Regions from separate parts of the Pseudomonas sp. EA_5y_Pfl2_R50 genome, predicted to be linked through region 2. Evidence: riboswitches for the same ligand, from Rfam matches in the RefSeq annotation. Region 2 holds a riboswitch; the other holds the start of a gene.

Region 1 (10,309 bases), on a different contig from region 2:
CGTGGTTCATGGTGTAGAGGATCTGTTCCGGCGACAGACGCACGTTGATGGTGTGGATCACCGCACCGATCATCGGAATGGCAAACATGCATTCGAGGTAACGATGACTGTCCCAGTCCATCACCGCCACGGTGTCACCCGCCTTCACACCGGCTGCCGTCAGCACGTTGGCCAGCCGTGCGACGCGCTCGATCAGGGTCGGATAGCTGTAGCGTATCTGGTCACGGTAGATGATCTCGCGGGTTTTCTCGTAACGGGCGCCGGACATCAGCAGTCGTTTGATCAGCAATGGATACTGGTAGGCCCCATCGGCCGGGGGAATGACGCGAGTCTGCAACATAAGAATCCCTTTTCTGACTGCACGGTGTTGGCGTAGAGAGCGGTACTCTAGAACCCTTATACGCCGGCCAAATCAGCCAAAGGAATGATTTGCAAAGCCGTACAAATGCTAGCTTTGCGCCAGCATTTGCCGGGTTTTGTCACTGTTCAGGCGGTTTGCCCTACGGCCGCTTCCGATGGCGTGCGTGGGAAAACCACCGCCGCGAGGAAGGTCAGCGCGCCGAAACCCGCGAGAATCAAGTAAAGACCTACGAACCCGTGGCGTGGTTCGACATAGGAAATCAGCGGAATCGCCGTGGCACTGGCGCCGAACGACAAGCAGTAACGCAAGGCAAACACCCGCGATTGCCATTGCGGTGCGACGAAGTTGGCGACCATCGCATCGTTGACCGTGACCTGACCGAACACCACAAACATGAACGCTGCACCAAGGGCGATCACCTCCCAACCATCGGCGTAAGCCAGTGCAAACAACAGTGGCGCCTGACAAAGGGTCAGAACAATGAACGGCCATTTCAGGCTGAGCCGATGCAAAACCCGGCCAATGCTCAATTGCGCGACCGCACCAAAGGCATAAGCCAGGCTGACCACCACGCCAAGGGTTTGCGGCGAAGCAAACAACTCATGCAGACGCTCTTGGAACAATTTCGGATAGGTCATCGTGGTGGCGTTGAACACCACACCACCGGTGGCCGTGGCCAACGCCAGCACGCCGAACACCATCACCATCGAAATGCGCTGACCGGCGACGCCTTTGAGCGGCGTGTGCGGGCGTTTCGGGATCGGTTCTTCGCGCACCTGCACGGCGAAACCGACGCCCAACACAATCGCCACCGCGCCCGGTAACAGAAATGCCGAACGCCAGCCGAACTGCGCCACCAGCAAGCCAGTGATCAGCGCCGAAAACGCCACGCCAAGATTGCCCCACATGCCGTTGATACCGATTTCACGGCCCCGGTTTTGCGCATAAGCCACCAGCATCGCCGTGCCCACCGGGTGGTAGATCGCGGCAAAAATGCCGATCAGGGTCAGGCCGATCACCAGCATGGTCGGACTGTTGCTGAGGCCGGTGAAAATTGCCGAAGCGCCGATGCCGAAGAAAAACACCAGCATCATCTGCCGACGACTCCAGTGATCGCCCAGCCAACCGGCGGGTAGCGAGCAGGCACCGAAGGCAATAAAGCCCCCCAGTGACAGCCCGATCAGCGCGGCATAGTCGAGACCAAAGGCCTGCGTCATGCCGAGCACGGCGGCGGGAAAAATCAGCATGAACATGTGATCGATCACATGCGCGGCGTTGATGTAGCGGATGACGTTTCTCGATTGATTCATGGCGGCACGCTTTACGTTGTTGTGTGCCGCTTATGCTAAGTTGGCGAAAAAGCGCATTCCTGCCAAACAAGTCATCGAATCCGACATGTTGATCAGCCACTTCGAACATGGTCCGGTGAGCGCCTACCCCCGGGATTATCTGGACGGCGCGCACCAGCCGTTGCACCTGCATCGCGAGGCGCAGTTGTTGTATGCCGTCAGCGGGATCATGCGCGTAGTCACAGAGCGGGGGGCGTGGGTGATTCCCCCCAGTCGTGCGGTGTGGATTCCGCCAGAGGTGGCGCACGAGATTTTCATGAGTGGCGACGTGCAGATGCGCTCGTTGTTCATCGCTCCCGAGTTGTCACCGGCCAGCCTTCAGCAGTGTTGCGTGCTCGCCGTGACGCCGTTGTTGCGCGAGTTGATCCTGCGCGCCGTGCAAGGCCCGCCGCACGCCGACAATCCGTTGATTCAGCAACTGATGCTCGAAGAGCTGGCCAGCCTGGAAAACCTGCCGCTGCACATTCCGATGCCGACTGACCGGCGCCTGCAGAACATATGTCTGGCACTGTTGCAAACCCCGGATCACCCGAACTCGCTGGAAGACTGGGCGCAGCAGGTCGGCGCCAGCTCACGGACATTGGCGCGGCTGTTTCAGCAACAATTACAGATGAGCTTCAACGCCTGGCGCCAGCAATTGCGCCTGATGGCGGCGCTGCCCCGCTTGCTCGCCGGGGACAGCGTGCAGCGTGTGGCGCGGGATCTGGGTTACGGCAGCGCGCGGGCGTTCAGCGCGATGTTTCGCCGTTTGCTGGGTGAAAATCCGCGTGATTACCTGAATAACCTGAGCAAACTCAGCGAACTCGTTTAGGGCCCTGTGGGAGCGGTTCTGCGATCAGTGCATCTCGGTGAAGGCGATTTTCACGCCGAGAGCAATCAGCACCGCGCCCATGGTGCGGTCGAACCAATGCCCCATACGGGCGAAACCGGCACGCACGCGCTGCTGGCTGAAGAGCATCGCCACCAGGCAAAACCAGACGGCGGTCGCGACGGCGAGATAAACGCCGTACCCGGCCTGGATCGCCAGCGGCGTGTGCGGATTGATCACCACGGTGAACAACGACAGGAAGAACAGCGTGGCTTTCGGATTCAAACCATTGGTCACGAAGCCCGAGGTGAACGCGCCGCGAGCGGTACGCACGCCAGCCTCTTTATGCAGATCGTCGGTCACGGTTTTCGCCGGTTGCGCACGCAACGCCTTGAAACCGATGTACAACAGATACGCTGCAGCGGCCCATTTCAAGGCGTTGAACAGCACAATCGATTGCGACACGATCAGGCCGATACCCAGCAACGAATAACCAACGTGCAGGAAAATCGCCGTCCCCACACCCAGTGCCGTCCAGGTGCCGGCGCGACGACCGTGGGTCACGCTCTCGCGCACCACCACGGCAAAGTCCGGCCCGGGACTGGCGACGGCCAGCAGGTGGATCAGGGCAACGGTCAAGAACTCGGTCCAGTACATGGATGCTCCTCTGGGGTCGTTCGTCAGATTGGACGCATCGCCTGAATGCTTTTCCCTGTGGGAGCGGGCTTGCTCGCGGATGCTGTGTGTCAGGCAACCTCCATTCGCCTGACACGTCCCCTTCGCGAGCAAGCCCGCTTCCACATGGTGAGCACCTCAGGCACTGCGTAACGTTTTGTTTCATCTGGTAGGCTCGGCAGATTACGCCCTACGCTCTCAGCACAAAAGGTACAGTTGATGACGAACACGCGCCGCGCGGTATTCCTTGATCACCCTTCGCTGGATCTCGGCGATCTCGATCTCAGTCCATTGCGTGACTGCTTCAGCGACCTGCAACTGTTCGCCCAGACCTTGCCCGAACAAGTCGCCGCACGCCTGCAAGGCGCTGCCGTGGCGATTTCCAACAAGATTCTGATCGACGCCGCCGCCATGGCTGCCAACCCCGATCTGAAACTGATCCTGATCACCGCCACCGGCACCAACAACGTCGACCTCGTCGCCGCCCGCGAGCGCGGCATCACTGTGTGCAACTGTCAGGGTTACGGCACGCCGTCGGTGGCGCAACACACGATCATGCTGTTGCTCAACCTCGCCACGCGTCTGACCGATTATCTGAAAGCTGTCGGCGAAGGGCGCTGGCAGCAGGCCAGACAGTTCTGCCTGCTCGACTATCCGATCGTTGAACTGGAAGGTAAAACCCTCGGGCTGCTCGGCCATGGCGAACTCGGTGGTGCCGTCGCGCGACTGGCCGAAGCGTTCGGCATGCACGTGCTGCTCGGGCAGATTCCCGGCCGCCCTGCCCGCCCGGATCGTCTGCCGTTGAACGAATTGTTGCCGCAGATCGACGCCCTCACCCTGCATTGCCCACTCAACGAACACACCCGTCATTTCATCGGTGCCCGCGAACTGGCGTCGATGAAACCCGGCGCCTTTGTGGTCAACACGGCGCGCGGCGGACTGATCGATGAACAGGCGCTGGCCGATGCCTTGCGCAATGGCCACCTCGGCGGCGCGGCCACCGATGTGTTGAGCGTCGAACCGCCGACCCAGGGCAATCCGCTGCTGGCCGCCGACATCCCGCGCCTGATCGTCACGCCGCACAACGCCTGGGGCAGTCGCGAAGCCCGCCAGCGTATCGTCGGTCAATTGACCGAAAACGCCCAGGCGTTCTTCAGCGGTAAGGCGCTGCGGGTCGTCAGTTGATAAACTGCGGCACTTTTTTTGAGGAGCAGTTATGGACCCGCGCAGTGAAGTACTGCTTCGTCAGCCCGAGTTGTTTCAAGGTTCGTTGTTGCTGGCCGGTTTACCTGCCGACGATTTGCTCGGCCGCCTGCCCAACGCCTTCGGCTGGTGCTGGCATGCCGGCGATCAAGCCGCGCTGGACGCCCGCTTCGAGGGCCGCAGCCATTTCGGCGTGAATGTCCCGGAGCGCGAGTTCGACAGCGCCGTGGTGTTCCTGCCCAAGTCCAAGGATCTGACCGATTACATCCTCAACGCCGTGGCTTCGCGTCTGGCTGGACGCGAAGTGTTTCTGGTCGGGGAAAAGCGCAGCGGCATCGAAGGCGCCTCCAAGCAACTCAACCCGTTCGGCAAGCCACGCAAGCTCGACAGCGCCCGCCATTGCCAGCTGTGGCAAGTGACGGTAGCCAACGCCCCTGAGGCGAAATCCCTGGAAAGCCTGGCGCAGACTTATGAACTGCCACTGGCTGAAGGCCCGTTGAAAGTCATCAGCCTGCCGGGCGTGTTCAGCCACGGTCGTCTTGATCGCGGTAGCGCCCTGCTGCTGGAGCATCTGGACAAGTTGCCGAGCGGTCACCTGCTCGACTTCGGTTGCGGCGCCGGTGTGTTGGGCGCGGCGGTCAAACGTCGCTATCCGCACAATCAGGTTACGTTGCTCGACGTCGATGCGTTTGCCGCGGCCAGCAGCCGTCTGACCTTGGCGGCCAACGGTCTGGAAGCCGAGGTACTGACCGGCGACGGTATCGATGCCGCGCCGATGGGTTTGAACGCGATTCTGAGTAACCCACCGTTCCATGTCGGGGTGCATACCGATTATTTCGCTACCGAGAACTTGCTGCGAAAAGCAGCAAAACATCTGAAAAACGGCGGCGAACTGCGCTTGGTGGCGAACAGCTTCCTGAAGTATCAGCCACTGATCGAGGAGCATCTCGGTGTGTGCGCAATCAAGGCCGAGGGCAATGGTTTCCGGATTTACCGGGCCAAGCGCGGGTGAAAATTTGTTCTTGCCCTATCGGTTTTGCGAAGGCAGAATCCGCTCCGTCCTAGGGGAGTAGTCTCCCACGAGCACCAAGCTCGTCCGGCATACGTCAACATACTTGATCCTCAGATCATGGCGTATGCGACCCAAGCGTCCGCAGCAGACGGATCGCAGGGTTTGACAAGACCTATGACACGCACACCTTACCCGGGGCGGGAAGGCTGTACGTGTCATAGCCGTGTCGACCCGCCCCTTAGGAAATCCTGATGCTGGACTCGTTACTCGTTCCCACCGCAATCGTTGCCTTGGCCGAAATCGGCGACAAGACGCAACTGCTCGCGCTGATTCTCGCCGCTCGCTTCCGCAAACCCTGGCCGATCATTGCCGGTATTGTCGCCGCGACCCTGGCCAACCACGCAGCAGCCGGTGCGGTAGGCGCCTGGTTCGGCAGTTTCTTCTCAGACTCGGTTCTTCACTGGATTCTCGCCGCGAGCTTTGCCGCCACCGCATTGTGGACACTGGTGCCGGACAAGATGGACGACGATGAAGCCAGCACCGCCCGCAAGTTCGGGCCATTCCTGACCACGCTGATTGCGTTCTTCCTCGCTGAAATCGGTGACAAGACCCAGATCGCCACGGTGATGCTGGCGGCGCAGTATCCGGAGTTGTGGCTGGTGATCATCGGGACGACCGCGGGCATGCTGATTGCCAACGTGCCGGTGGTATTGGCGGGTAATTTTGCGGCGGAGAAACTTCCCCTGACCTTGATCCGTCGCCTCGCGGCTTCGGCATTCATGATCCTGGCCGTTGTCGCGGTGTACAAGGCGATGCAGAGCAGTGGCTGGGTTTGATGGCGTAGGTCAGTAACACCGCGTCATCGTTCTTCGCGAGCAAGCCCGCTCCCACAGGGATATTCGGTCATCACACATTATGTGAACACCACTGAACCTGTGGGAGCGGGCTTGCTCGCGAAGGGGTCAGCAGCTTCGCTGCAAACTCATCAGGACTTCGGCGCTTGTTCGTACAGCGGCATGACTTTCGGAATCGCTGCCTGCAACGAAGCGATCCGGCTGGCCGAGGCCGGGTGGGTGCTCATGAATTCCGGCGGCGAACCTTCCGACGCCTTGCTCATCTTGTTCCACAGGGTGATCGCCGCGTTCGGGTTGTAACCGGCGCGCGCGGCCAGTTCCAGACCGATCAGATCGGCTTCGTTTTCGTTGGCGCGGCTGTTTGGCAAGGTCATGCCGTAATTGGCCACGGTGTCGGCCAGCGCCAGGCTGTCCTGACCCAGACCGAGCAACGCACCCGCCCCCTGCTTGGCCATTTCAACACCGTAAGCCTTGGACATCGCTTCACGACCGTGCTCGCGCAGGGCGTGGGCGATTTCATGGCCCATGACCGCAGCGATTTCATCGTCGGTGAGTTTGAGGCTGTCGATCAGCCCGGTGTAGAAAATGATCTTGCCACCAGGGCCGCAGTTGGCGTTGAGCTCATCGCTCTTGATCAGATTGACCTCCCACTGCCATTGCGCGGCATCGGGACGGAAATTCGGTGCCTGGGCGATCAGACGATTGGCAATTGCCTGAACCCGCTTGGCCTCAGGACTGGTCTTGTCCAGCACACCTTTGCTGGAGGCTTCACCGACAGTCTTCTGATAGGACTGCGCATACATCTGGTCGACCTCTTGCGAGGACAGCATGCTGAACATGTACTGCTTGCGCTCCACACCCACGGCTCCGCCGCTGGTGGTGTTGACCGACTGACAGCCGGCCAGCAACAACGCTGCGCTCAGTGCACTTACAACCAATGTCTTGTTCATTCAAACGCTCCCTGAAAACCTGTCGCGTATCCTAGGCGGGTAATCGTATCGGCGCCAGATACAACGGACGTGCTGCAGCGACTTTCAGACGTTTCCCGCCAGGACTGTCGTAAAAAATTCACACCGACCGGCAAAGCCTCTGCCACAACGTCGCACACTGATCCATTTGCGACATCGGCTTTCAATTACCACTGCCTGCACTCATGGCCCCATGCCGGCTGCCGATACATGACCGCAGACGTCCTCTTGCGTGCGGAGCTCCCATGAAGTTCAAGTCGATCCAGTTTTCCGTCGCCGCCCTGGCCGGCGCTATCGTGCTCAGCGTGGTGGCCGCGCTGGTGCTCTACGCACTGTTTTCCGGCGCACGTACCCAAGACATGGTGCAACAGCGCACCCAGGCGCAGTTCGAACAAGTCATCGAACAACGCCTGACCTCGCTGGCACAAACCCAGGTCAGCCAGATCCAGCGCGAACTCGAAGCGCCGCTGCTGATTGCCGGCGGCCTGGTGCGGGTCAATGCCCTGCTCGGCACGCCGGGCGCCGACGGCCAGCCGCGCCTGAGCATCAGCCGCGAACAACTGATCAGCCTGATCAAAGAGAACGTCGAAAAGAACCCGAAGATTCTCGGTACCTACATCGGCTGGGAAAAAAACGCCCTCGATCACAATGACGCGGCCTATGTCGGCACGAGCGTGGTCGGCATCGACGCCGCCAACGGGCGCTTCCTGCCGTGGTGGTTCCGCAATGACGACGGCACCCTCGGCCTCGATAAACTGGTCGACGTCGATGATCAGAAAACCCTGTCCACCGGCGTGCGCGCCAGCGAGTACTACCTGTGCTCGAAGGAAACGAAGAAAGCCTGCGTGATTGATCCGGCACCGTACAAGGTCGGCGACAAGGTCGTCATGCTCGCCTCCTTTATCGAACCGATCATGCTCAACGGCGCCTTCCAGGGCATCGTCGGCGCAGACCTGTCGGTGAACTTCATTCAGGAAATGCTCCTCGCGGCCAACCAGAAGCTCTATGGCGGCGCCGGACAAATGGCCCTGATCGGCGGCAATAGCCGCATCGTGGCCTACACCCAGGACCCGAGCAAATTCGGCGAAAAAGTCAGCGACATCCTCGACGCCGAACAGATCTCCAACATCACCAATCTCAAACGCGGTGAAGTGACTTACTCGGTCAACAAGGACAAGGGCCGCATCGAATTGTACCTGCCGTTCGGCATCGGCCAGACCGACGCCCGTTGGACGCTGATGCTGCAATTGCCGCTCAACGCGGTGATGGCCGACCTGCAAAAACTGCAGGGCGATCTTGAGGCCCAGCGCAAATCCGACACCTTTGGCATGGCCATGGTCGGCCTGATCATCGCCGGCATTGGCTTGCTGGTGATCTGGCTGGTCGGCCACGGCATCGCCAGACCGCTGAAGCAAATGGTCGCCATGCTCAATGACATCGCTCAAGGTGAAGGTGATCTGACCCGTCGTTTGACCAGCGACCGCAGCGATGAACTGGGTTCGATTGCCAAGGGCTTCAACACCTTCCTCGCCAAGCTGCAGGCGATGATTACGCAGGTGGTGACGTCAGTGCAGAGCGTCAGCGATTCCTCGGAACACACCGCCGACATCGCGATCCGCACCAACATCGGCATCCAGAAACAAATGGCCGAGATTGATCAGGTCGCCACGGCGGTGCAGGAAATGACCGCCACCGCACAAGACGTGGCGCGCAACGCGACGCAGGCGGCGCAGGCGGCCAGCCATGCGGATCAGGCGGCCAGTCAGGGCATGCAGATCGTCCGTGACACGTCGAACTCGATTGGCGTGCTGGCGGTGGAAATCGGCAAAGCGGTGGACGTGGTACAGACCCTGGCCAAGGACAGCGAAAACATCAACGCGATCCTCACAGCGATTCGCGGCATTGCCGAGCAGACCAACCTGCTGGCGCTCAACGCGGCAATCGAAGCAGCGCGTGCCGGCGAGCAGGGTCGCGGCTTTGCCGTGGTGGCCGACGAGGTACGCAATCTGGCACAGAAAACCCAGAAAGCCACCGAAGAAATCCAGGCCATGATCCAGCAACTGCAGCAAGGCACCCGCGATGTGGTGCGGGTCATGGAAGACAGCCAGAACCGCACCGACGAAAGCGTGCAACACGCGGCGAAGGCAGCCGAGGCGCTGGAGACGATTACGCAGGCGGTGTCGGTGATCAACGACATGAACACGCAGATTGCCAGTGCGGCGGAAGAACAGAGCGCGGTGGCCGATGACATCAACCGCAACGTGATCAATATCGGGCAAGTGGCGAATGAAGTGGCGGGGGGTGCGGATGAGTCGAGTTCAGCGAGCGCAGACCTGACCAAACTGGCGGAGCAGCAGCGGCGGTTGATCAATCAGTTCAAGGTCTGAAAAGCGAACAGCCTCTCACACCAGCCCTCTCCCAGAGGTAGAGGGAGCTGATCGCGTTGTCTACCGTCATACATCGATCTGAAAAATCGTGGCGATTATGGATTCGGTGAAAAGCTCTCAACTCGGTGTATTTCGTCAATATCCCCCAATCAGTCCCCTCTCCCTCCGGGCGAGGGCCAGGGTGAGGGGCTTTTGATCTACAGGCTTTAACCCGGAGTCAAACACTCCGGTCCATTAAGCTTTGGATCATTGATCAGATTCGCCAACACCCGCTCGCGCAACGCAGCAGGCTCGCTGGCGAGCAAGCCCTGCAACACATGCAACGGCGTCTCAGGATCGAGCCACGCCGCCTGCCCCGCCTCATCGAGAATCAACGGCCGGCGCTGACTCGACGCGGGTTGTGTAATCACCGCCGTGCTCAGCCAGACCTGCTCCTGCACCGGATACGCTTCCCAGATCGCCGCAAAAAACAGCGAAGAGCCCTCCCCCGGCGTTAGCCAGAAAGGCCGCTTGCGCTGGGTGCCGCGCCATTCATAAAACCCGTTGGCCGGCAGCAGGCAGCGGCGCTGGCGCAGCGCTTCGCGAAACATCGGTTGCTCGGCCACGGTTTCTGCGCGGGCATGCGCCGGAGTTTTCGACAGGTCGGTCAGCCACGGCGGTGTCAGCCCCCAGCGCGCACGCGCCAATGTACG
Region 2 (10,309 bases):
ATGACGGCACCGAGATCTATTACAAAGACTGGGGCAGCGGCAAACCCGTGCTGTTCAGCCATGGCTGGCCGCTGGATGCCGACATGTGGGAATACCAGATGGAATACCTGAGCAGTCGCGGCTACCGCACCATCGCGTTCGACCGCCGTGGTTTTGGCCGTTCCGACCAGCCGTGGACCGGCTACGATTACGACACCTTTGCCGATGACATCGCGCAACTGATCCAGCACCTCGACCTGCGCGACGTGACGCTGGTCGGCTTCTCCATGGGCGGCGGCGACGTCAGCCGCTACATCGCGCGTCACGGCACCGGACGCGTTGCCGGTCTGGTGCTGCTGGGCGCGGTGACGCCGCTGTTCGGCAAAAAAGCCGACTACCCGCAAGGCGTCGACACCTCGGTGTTCGACGGGATCAAGGCCGGTCTGCTCAAGGATCGCGCGCAGTTCATCGCTGATTTCGCCGCGCCGTTCTACGGCACCAATCAGGGCCAGAAAGTCTCCGACGGCGTGCTGACGCAAACCCTCAACGTCGCCCTGCTGGCTTCGCTGAAAGGCACCGTGGATTGCGTCACCGCGTTCTCCGAAACCGACTTCCGCCCGGACATGGCGAAGATTGATGTGCCGACCCTGGTGATCCACGGTGACGGCGATCAGATCGTGCCGTTCGAAACCACCGGCAAGCAGGCCGCTGCGCTGATCAAGGGTGCCGAGCTGAAAGTCTACGCCGGCGCGCCGCACGGTTTTGCAGTGACCCACGCTGAAGCGTTGAATGAAGATCTGCTGGCGTTTCTCAACCGCTGATACGCCTACCAAAAGCACTGCTTAAAAGACTGGCCGGATACTTACTCCGGCCTTTTTCATTGGAGGAGCAATAGCGAGGGCACGCCGGTGCCAGTGGAGGCCCTATCAATGGAGAGCCATCTTTTTTTGCCCATATCGACCGCAGCGTAATGGATCATTTCGCTCAAGTTTGATGAAGTAACGCCGACTTGTGAGTCGATCCAGAAAAATCCAGTGGAAGGAATGATCAACGTAGCTCGCCACTGCACTCCAAAGCGTTGAGCATGAAAAGGGACTGAGAAATGAACGAATCCGACAAACCCGTCACTAGTTGGCTGGAAAAAATTCACCACGAATTAAAAGGCAATGAAACCGACCTGTCGCGTAACTCGACCAAGTCGATGAAATTCCATGTGCGTGAAATTCATACGCTGCTCCGTCGTCTTCTTCGGCAGACTGACCAGCGAGCAGACGAACAGCAGAGCCAAGTGCGCTGGGCACTGGCAATCATTGGTCTGATCGCCCTGATGCTCATGGCCAACGGCAATCAATCGAATCCTGACATTTCCTGGATTCAAAGCAATCTACTTGCCCTTAAAATCTGGGGAGCCTTGCTAGCGATGCTTTTCCTCAGCGCGAGTCTCGAGCAGTCGACACTCTGGAGTGCGCTTTGGACATTTACGTCGATACGATGGATAACTTACGTTTCCTTCACTGCAATGTTACTGGTTGCAAGCGGTAAGGCCGCTGCACTGGTAAATAGTGTTTTTGCAGTCGACGCAACCCTTCTTCCGATTACCTACGCCTTTACCACAGCGATGACACTGTTCAAATTTGCACTGCCCTGGTTGATTGGCCTTTCCGGCTTCGCCCTGATCATAAATATCATTGTTTGTACACAGATGCTCTGGGGCTTTATCAAAGAAGGATATGTAAAGAACTTCTCCTGGCAGCCATTGCTGTTCGCGGTCATCATCTGCATTTTCGGATTCCAGGTCTACGGCTGGAGGAACAACGAACTGTCAGACGAACGCCTGACCCAGAAAGTTTATTTGATTGCTCAGGCACTGGATTTCAATAGCCGTCACGATTGCGTCAACATTGACAAGGGCAACCCGGTTATTTTCCTCGGGCCTACTCAGCAGCGCGTATTGGTAGCCCCCGAAGCGTTCACGCCTTTCGACTTCACGACATTCTTCACTGCCCACGTAGAGGTTCCGGCTCACTTTGCCCGGGTCGAATGCGAATGGAAAGTGCCTGTCCAGAATTGATCTTCCATACCGACAAAACTTTTTTCACGATAGCCAATTACTTTCGGGTCCAAGTACATGAGCACCGATAAAAAAAACAAGGCCGGAAAACTGGTCAAGCAGCTTGAAAACAAAATTCTGCCTATCGCAGGCCTGATTCCAGGCCTGAAAGACGTGGCAGACGTGGCAAAACGGCTTATCGAGCTACTGGAAGAAAAGAAAAATGAACGGATCGAGTTGTTCTGCCAAGAGCTGATGATCTGCAATGAGACTGCCGAAACCAATAAAAACTTCGACAATGCCGGATACGAAATTGAATTCGGCGATTTATTGCAAGCCTGCATGAACGATAGTGATAGTGGCAAAGCGAAAGCCTACGCCCAGCTGACTATTTCACTTCGATACGGCGAACTTGACAGAGAAACCCGCAGACACTTTGTTCTTGCTTTAAAACAACTGACGTTCGGCGACATCGAACTACTAAGATATGCAGAAATTGCTTCAGAGCATGAAGTAATGCCTCAGCACGGGAATACTGTTCTATCCCAAGGCAACATTTTTAACGTCAAGAACATGAGCCCGATCCAGGCACTGTCAATTAACACCTTGCAGCAGCTTGGCCTTACCTCCGGGCGAGGCATCACCCAACTCGGACAAGCGTTCACCAGAGCTATTTACCGTAAAGACTCACTCACACCCGATTCAATGAACCTTAACGTCTGGCAAAGTCCTCCCATCGCTCTCCTCAGCACTGCCACGAAGAATAAACTGCACAACGAAATTATCGACGAGTTCAGAAAAATCAGAGTTCGTTGCAATAAGATAAATATCGAAGATTTCTCACCAGAAAAACAGAACCTCCCACAATACAAGGCCATCGTATTATGCGGAACTTACGACAATGCTATTTACAGTCACACTCAAGCCGTCGCTCGCTACAACAACGACCATCATTATCAGTTTGTTTCATTGGGCTTTAAATTCCCCCATCGCCACGAGATCAGCCTGCGCATCAGCCTGCATCAGCCAGGGAATTTACAAGAAAAAGTCATGAAAGCCTCGAAGGAATTCGGCTTCATCACCGACCCGCTCAGCTGATTTCAGCCTGAGTGTTCTAGCGCGGCGCGTATACAAAATTTTCATGTACAGCCGTTTAAGATCCGGCTCCTCGTTGGGGAGTAGCCTGTTTCCGAGTCCCTCGGAAGCGTTCGTATCAACATTCTCGGCAACACGCCGTGGTGCGAACACCTTTTGGTTGGTGAGACCGACGACACATCCATGCCTAACGTCGGGCGTGTGGTTGTGTCGTTGACTCATAGCCCGACTGGAAGTGTGCCACCGTGAATCCTGTTTCCCTCATATTCCTTGCCTTGGCCATGTCCACGGATGCGTTCGCAGCCGCCATCGGCAAAGGCTCCAGTCTGCATAAACCCCGTCTCAGTGAAGCGCTGCGCACCGGCCTGATCTTCGGCGTGATCGAAGCCATCACGCCTGTCATCGGCTGGCTGATCGGCCAGGCGGCCAGTCTCTGGGTGGCGGAGTGGGATCACTGGATTGCCTTCACGCTGCTGCTGATTCTCGGCCTGCACATGATCTACAACGGCCTCAGGCACGAAGCCGAGGAAGACGAAAAAACCGGCCAGCACTCCTTCGTCATTCTTGCCGTTACAGCGTTCGCCACCAGCATCGACGCGCTCGCCGTGGGCGTGGGTCTGGCGTTTGTCGACGTGAATATCTGGGGAGCGGCGGCCGCTATCGGCCTGGCGACCATGACCATGGTGACCATCGGTGTGATGCTCGGCCGGGTGCTCGGCGCGGTGGTGGACAAGCGTGCGGAAATCGTTGGTGGCGTGGTGTTGATGATCGTCGGCGCGACCATCCTCTACGAGCACTTGTCGGTCTGATTCAACCTGCAATCAACGCTGTCAGTGCCAACAGATAACGCTCATCGTCGAACGCCGCCAGACGCTGTTCAAGCTCGGTGCGATCCTGCACTTCACCATTTGAAAGAGCGCATCTGGCGGCCGCGCCTGCTCGGGTTACTTCTTGCCCGGGAGGACGCTCGCCAGCACTTGTTTGGCGGCTTGCACAATGACGCCCGCTTCATCCGGGTCGCCCTTGAGCAAGGTCGTGGCGAATTTCTTCGCCTGCTCAAGCTTGATGTGTGGTGGCAGCGGCGGCACATTTGGGTCGGTCTTGAACTCAATCACCACCGGCACTTCCGAGGCCAACGCCTGTTCCCACGCGGCGGCGACGTCCTCTTCGCGGTCGACGAAAATGCCTTTCAGGCCGATGGAGATGGCGAACAGGTGATACGGCACGTCAGGAATGCTTTGCGAGGCTTCGAACTTCGGATCGCCCTCCATCACCCGCTGCTCCCAGGTGACCTGATTGAGATCCTCGTTGTTGAACACCGCGCAGATCCACTTCGGACTCGCCCACTGCCGCCAGTACTTGGCGACTGTAATCAGCTCGGCCATGTTGTTCATCTGCATCGCGCCGTCCCCCACCAGGGCGATCACCGAGCGCTCGGGAAAGGCGAACTTGGCCGCAATCGCGTAAGGCACGGCGGCGCCCATCGACGCCAGGCCACCGGACAGCGAGCACTTCATGCCACGGCGGATTTTCAGGTCGCGGGCATACCAGTTGGCGCAGGAGCCGGAATCACTGGTGATGATCGCCTGCTCGGGCAAACGCGGCGACAGCTCGAAGACCACGCGCTGCGGGTTGACCGGATCGGCCTTGGCCATCGCGCGTTTTTCCAGGGTGTGCTCCCAACTGCCGCGCCAGCCTTCGACTTTCTTGCGCCATTTGCGTGAGGTTTTTTCTTTCAGCAGCGGCAGCAGCGCGCCAAGGGTTTGCGCCGCATCACCGTGCAGATTGACCTCCATCGGATAGCGCAGACTGAGCATGTCGGGTTGCAGATCAATCTGCACGCCGCGCGCCTGGCCCTCCTTGGGCAGAAACTCGGAATAGGGAAAGCCCGAGCCGATCATCAACAAGGTGTCGCACTCGGTCATCAATTTATAACTGGGTTCCGTGCCGAGCAATCCGATGCTGCCGGTGACCCAAGGTAGATCATCCGGCAACACCGCTTTGCCGAGCAGGGCCTTGGCGACGCCGGCGCCGAGTTTTTCCGCGACGGCAATCACTTCATCGGTCGCCTCCAGCGCGCCGGCGCCGACCAGAATCGCGACCTTTTCACCCGTGTTCAGCACCTCTGCCGCACGCTGCAAGTCGACGTCGTAGGGCATCACTTTCGGTTTGCTGTAACCGACCCCGGAATGCGCCGTGCCATGGGCGCGAGCCGGCGACTCATATGCGAGGTCTTGCAGATCATTGGGCAGGATCAGTGCGGTCACGCGACGCTCGCCGACCGCTGTGCGCACGGCCCGGTCGAGCAAATGCCGCACTTGCGACGGTGCCGAGGCCTGTTGCACGAAGGCGCCGGCGACATCCTTGAACATCGAAACCAGATCGAGTTCTTGCTGGTAGTGACTGCCCAGCGCCGTGCGTGCCTGCTGGCCGACGATCGCCAGCACCGGCATGTGATCCATCCGCGCATCGTAAAGACCGGTGATCAGGTGAGATGCGCCGGGGCCGGAAGTGGCGATGCACACGCCCAGCTCTCCGGTGAACTTGGCATGCGCCGAGGCCATGAATGCGGCCATTTCCTCATGCCGGGCCTGAACGAATTCGATCTTTCCCTGTGCCCGGCTCAGCGCCCCGAACACACCGTTGATGCCGTCACCCGGATAACCAAAAATCCTCGTAACGCCCCATTGGCTGAGTCGTTCAACCAGAAAGTCGCCCACTGTCATCGTCATTCGATCCTCGCTTTTCGCCGGTGCCAGAGCATTCCTGGCATCACAGCTGCCAGGAGGTGTAAGGCTCTGGACAGCCGCGTCGGCGACGAAGTTTCGATTGATTTGCACGCCCACGGGCAAGATTTTCTGAGGCGACTGCCCTCGCACACGGCGGCATCCGACGGCAGCGTGGACTTTTTCGCGCAGACATTGCGCCAGCCAGCCGCGCCAAGTAACCCTGGCACGGCAGGGGAATTTTCCCTAGGGTGTGTGTCTGTTCTCAGCCGTCAACGATGAGGTCCGTTTCATGAGCAAAACGCCCTACGTTCCGCCCAAGGTCTGGAAAAACGATGCGCCGTCTGGCGGTCAGTTCGCCAGTATCAACCGCCCGATTGCCGGGCCGACCCATGACAAGGCCTTGCCGGTCGGCAAGCATCCGTTGCAGCTCTATTCGCTGGCTACACCCAACGGCGTCAAGGTGACCATCCTGCTGGAGGAGCTGTTGGCACTGGGTTACAGCGAGGCCGAATACGATGCGTGGCTGATTCGCATTGGTGAAGGCGATCAGTTCTCCAGCGGGTTTGTCGAGATCAATCCGAACTCGAAGATCCCCGCACTGCTGGATCGCAGCGTCGAGCCACCGGTTCGCGTGTTCGAGTCGGGCTCGATCCTGCTGTACCTGGCGGAAAAGTTCGGCGCCTTGCTGCCCAAAGACCCGGCAGGCCGAACCGAAACCCTCAACTGGCTGTTCTGGCAGATGGGCGCGGCGCCTTATCTGGGCGGCGGTTTCGGGCATTTCTATGCCTATGCGCCGGAGAAGATGGAGTACCCGATCAACCGCTTCACCATGGAAACCAAGCGCCAACTGGATGTGCTCGACCGGCGATTGGCACAAACCGCTTATCTGGCCGGCGACAGCTACACCATTGCCGACATCGCGGTGTGGTCGTGGTACGGGCAATTGGTGCGCAACAGCGTGTATTCGGCGGCGCAATTCCTTGCGGCACATGAGTACACCCACCTGCAACGCTGGGCCGAGGCAATCGCCAATCGACCGGCGGTGATTCGCGGCCTGCGCGTCAACCGCACGTGGGGCGACGAAGACACCCAGGTGCCTGAACGACACCAGGCTGAAGATCTGAATTAAGCGCCTGTTTCTTCTACATTTCCCCCCGTCCGCCAGCAGCGTTGATCGAAGCTTTTTCGATCATTCGCTGCCGGCGCACGCCTGCACAAATGTGAAAAATTCATTAACTAACTGACTCGTATGGCTTTCTTCGAGGGGTTCGATCTGACAAACTAATGCGAATAATTCTTACACGCACTCGCACTGGATTCGTCTTTGTTCACTTGGGGAAGCAGATTGATGTCGTTTCAAACCCTTTATCGCCGCTCGAATCTCTCACCGAACCTGCTGGCCATCGCGATTTGCATGGCCGGCGTCGCATCCGTTTCGGCAGATGAAACGCCACAGGCTGCAGCCGAAACCGCTGCGCCTTCGGGTCCTCTTGAACTTGGCGCCACTGAAATTGGCGCGACGCAGATGGGCAGCACCACCGAAGGCACGGACTCCTACACCACCGGCCCGATGCAGACTGCGACCAAACTGTCGCTCACCATGCGCGAAACGCCTCAGGCGGTGACGGTCATCACCCGCCAGCGCATGGACGACCAGAACATGACCAGCATCAACGATGTGGTGAAAGCCACGCCGGGGTTGTTCCTCAATCAGTCCAGCGGCCCGGGGCGTCAGACCTACAGCTCGCGCGGGTTCGATATCGATAACATCATGTACGACGGCCTGCCCAGCTCGTATTCGCCGTTCTCGATGGCCGTGCAGCCGAACCTGGCGATGTTCGACCGCGTGGAAATCGTCCGTGGCGCGACCGGTCTGGTCACCGGTGCCGGCAACCCTTCGGCCGCGATCAACATGGTGCGCAAGCGCCCGACCGCTGATCAGCAAGTCACCCTCACGGGGGCTGCCGGCAGTTGGGATGATTACCGTGGCGAGATCGACGCCTCCAGCCCGCTGAACGAAAGCGGCACCGTGCGTGGCCGGGTGGTCAGTTCCTATCAGGGCGCCGACAGCTTCCGCGATAAAGAACAGAACGAGCACGGTCTGTTCTACGCCATCGGTGAAGCCGATCTGAGCGACAGCACCACGGCGACCCTGGGTTTCTCCCGACAGAATGAACAGACCAACTATTTCTGGGGCGGCTTGCCGATCGGCACTGACGGCCATCACCTCGATCTGCCCCGCTCCACCTATCCCGGCACGGATTGGGAAAACAAGAAACTGCAGATCGATACCGTGTTCGGTGAAGTCGAGCACCGTTTCGACAACGACTGGAAACTGCACGTCGCCGGCTCGTCCTCGACGCTGAACGGCGAGTTCTCCGGCACCTACCTGTCACGTTATGCCGGTCCGCTGGAAACCACCGCCTATCAATCGCACAACACCGACAAGCAGAGAGCGTTCGACGGCTTTGCCAGCGGCCCGTTCGAGGCCTTCGGACGCACGCATGAGCTGGTCGTCGGCGCCAGCAACCGCGTCTTTGATGCGACCAGCAAAGAGTACAGCCCTTACACCACCGCCTGGCCCATCGGTGCGCCGAAGCCCGACTTCGTGCGTGACAGCAAAACCCGCAACGTCACCACTCAGGATGCGGTTTACCTGACCACCCGTTTGAGCCTGGCCGACCCGCTGACACTGATCCTCGGCAGCCGCCTCGACTGGTACGACAACGACGACCGCAGCGGCGACGGCGACTACAAAGTCACGCGCAACCTCACGCGCTACGCCGGCCTGATCTACAAGCTCGACGATCATCACTCCGTGTACGCCAGCTACACCGACATCTTCACCCCGCAAACCCAAAAGGATCTTTCCGGCAAACTGCTCGAACCGATTGTCGGTGAGAACTACGAGGTCGGTATCAAGGGCGAATACTTCGATGGCGCGCTGAACGCGAGCCTGGCGGTGTTCCAGATCGACCAGAGCAACCGCGCCACCCTGGCCGAAAGTCAGCTCGGGTGCCCGGTCATGACCTGCTACCAGGGTTCCGGCAAGGTGCGCAGCCAGGGCCTGGATGTCGAACTGCAAGGTGCACTGACCGAGAACTGGCAGGTCGGCGCCGGCTACACCTACACCCGTGCGCATTACATCAAGGACGAAAACCCGGCCAACAACAATCAGCGCTTCGACACCGATGTGCCTGAGCACCTGTTCAAGGTATCGACCCTGTATCGCCTGCAAGGGCCGCTGGAGAAATTCCGCGTCGGTGGCAACGTCTACTGGCAGAGCCGCCTGTACAACGATGTTCCGCTCACCGTTGGCAGCTACCGTCTGGAGCAAGGCAGCTACGCGGTCACCGACCTGATGGCCGGTTACGAGGTCAACAAGCACCTCGATCTGCAGGTCAACGCGAACAATATCTTCGACCGCGTCTACTACTCGTCCATCGGCTACAACACCACATGGGGCTCCACCGACAACTACGGCAATCCGCGCAGCTACATGCTGACCGCCAAATACAGGTTCTGAGTTCGCGAAACATTCGATCACCGCAAAAAAACAGGGGCGCCCGGGAAATCCAGGCGCCCCTTGTGATTTTTCAGACGAGTCCGTTAGTCAGCGTCGACAATAAGCGATAGTCTCTGAGCGATCTCCATTCGAGCACGCTCATGACCAACCCAGCATTCGCTTCCGACATTGAAGCCATCCGCAGCATTGATGCGGTGCCCGTGATCCTGAGCATCGTCAAACACCTGACCGGCATGCGTTTCGCCGCCGTCGCACGCGTCACAGAAAAGAACTGGGTCGCCTGCGCTGTCGATGACTCCATCGATTTCGGCCTCAAGCCCGGCGGCGAACTGGTGCTTGAATCGACCATTTGTCATGAAATCCGCCAGCATCAGCAGCCGGTGATCTTCGGGCACGCCAGCACCCACCCGGTGTTTTCCCTGCATCACACGCCGAAAACCTATGGTCTGGAAAGCTACATTTCCATTCCCATCGTCAAGGCCAGTGGTGAATTCTTCGGCACGCTCTGCGCCATCGACTCGGTACCGGCGAATCTCGACGAGCCGGCAATTGCCAAAACCCTCACCCTCTTCGCGCAATTGATTGCGATGAGTCTCGACACCCAAAGCCGTCTCCAGGCGACCACACTCGAACTCAACAACGCCAATGAACTGGGGCGCCTGCGCGAGCAATTCATCGCGGTGCTCGGGCATGACCTGCGCACGCCGCTGAGCGCGATCCGCATGAGCGCCGATCTGCTGGAAATCAAAACCGAAGAAAAACGCTCGCTCAGCCTGATTTCCGCGATTCGCAACAGCTCCGTGCGCATGGGCGTGCTGATCGAAAACATCCTCGATTTTGCCCGGGGACGGCTCGGCGGCGGGATTCCCGTGCAGCGCAAACTGGTGGATGACTTGCAGCACACCCTGCAATTGACCCTCGCCGAGGTTC

Evidence for each region. A riboswitch is a leader RNA that binds a small molecule or an ion and turns the genes downstream of it on or off. The one in region 2 is predicted to bind manganese.
Region 1: linked by a shared signal. The riboswitch ahead of AACY19_RS24340 (TMEM165/GDT1 family protein) and the one ahead of mntP (manganese efflux pump MntP) in region 2 are both predicted to bind manganese.

The regions. Positions count from the first base shown of each region.
Region 1 is NZ_CAXAPT010000017.1:75,120-85,428, reverse strand. Features, by position in the region: gene AACY19_RS24370 (fatty acid--CoA ligase) at 1-340, opposite strand, end outside; gene AACY19_RS24365 (MFS transporter) at 487-1,671, opposite strand; gene AACY19_RS24360 (AraC family transcriptional regulator) at 1,757-2,521, shown strand; gene AACY19_RS24355 (LysE family translocator) at 2,546-3,175, opposite strand; gene AACY19_RS24350 (2-hydroxyacid dehydrogenase) at 3,413-4,378, shown strand; gene AACY19_RS24345 (class I SAM-dependent methyltransferase) at 4,410-5,408, shown strand; yybP-ykoY riboswitch at 5,448-5,572, shown strand; gene AACY19_RS24340 (TMEM165/GDT1 family protein) at 5,660-6,244, shown strand; gene AACY19_RS24335 (M48 family metallopeptidase) at 6,394-7,212, opposite strand; gene AACY19_RS24330 (methyl-accepting chemotaxis protein) at 7,476-9,617, shown strand; gene AACY19_RS24325 (SOS response-associated peptidase) at 9,824-10,309, opposite strand, start outside.
Region 2 is NZ_CAXAPT010000005.1:173,277-183,585, reverse strand. Features, by position in the region: gene AACY19_RS10720 (alpha/beta fold hydrolase) at 1-800, shown strand, start outside; gene AACY19_RS10715 (hypothetical protein) at 1,082-2,050, shown strand; gene AACY19_RS10710 (hypothetical protein) at 2,108-3,127, shown strand; yybP-ykoY riboswitch at 3,190-3,361, shown strand; gene mntP (manganese efflux pump MntP) at 3,370-3,933, shown strand; gene AACY19_RS10700 (thiamine pyrophosphate-requiring protein) at 4,069-5,856, opposite strand; gene yghU (glutathione-dependent disulfide-bond oxidoreductase) at 6,143-6,982, shown strand; gene AACY19_RS10690 (TonB-dependent siderophore receptor) at 7,202-9,379, shown strand; gene AACY19_RS10685 (GAF domain-containing sensor histidine kinase) at 9,520-10,309, shown strand, end outside.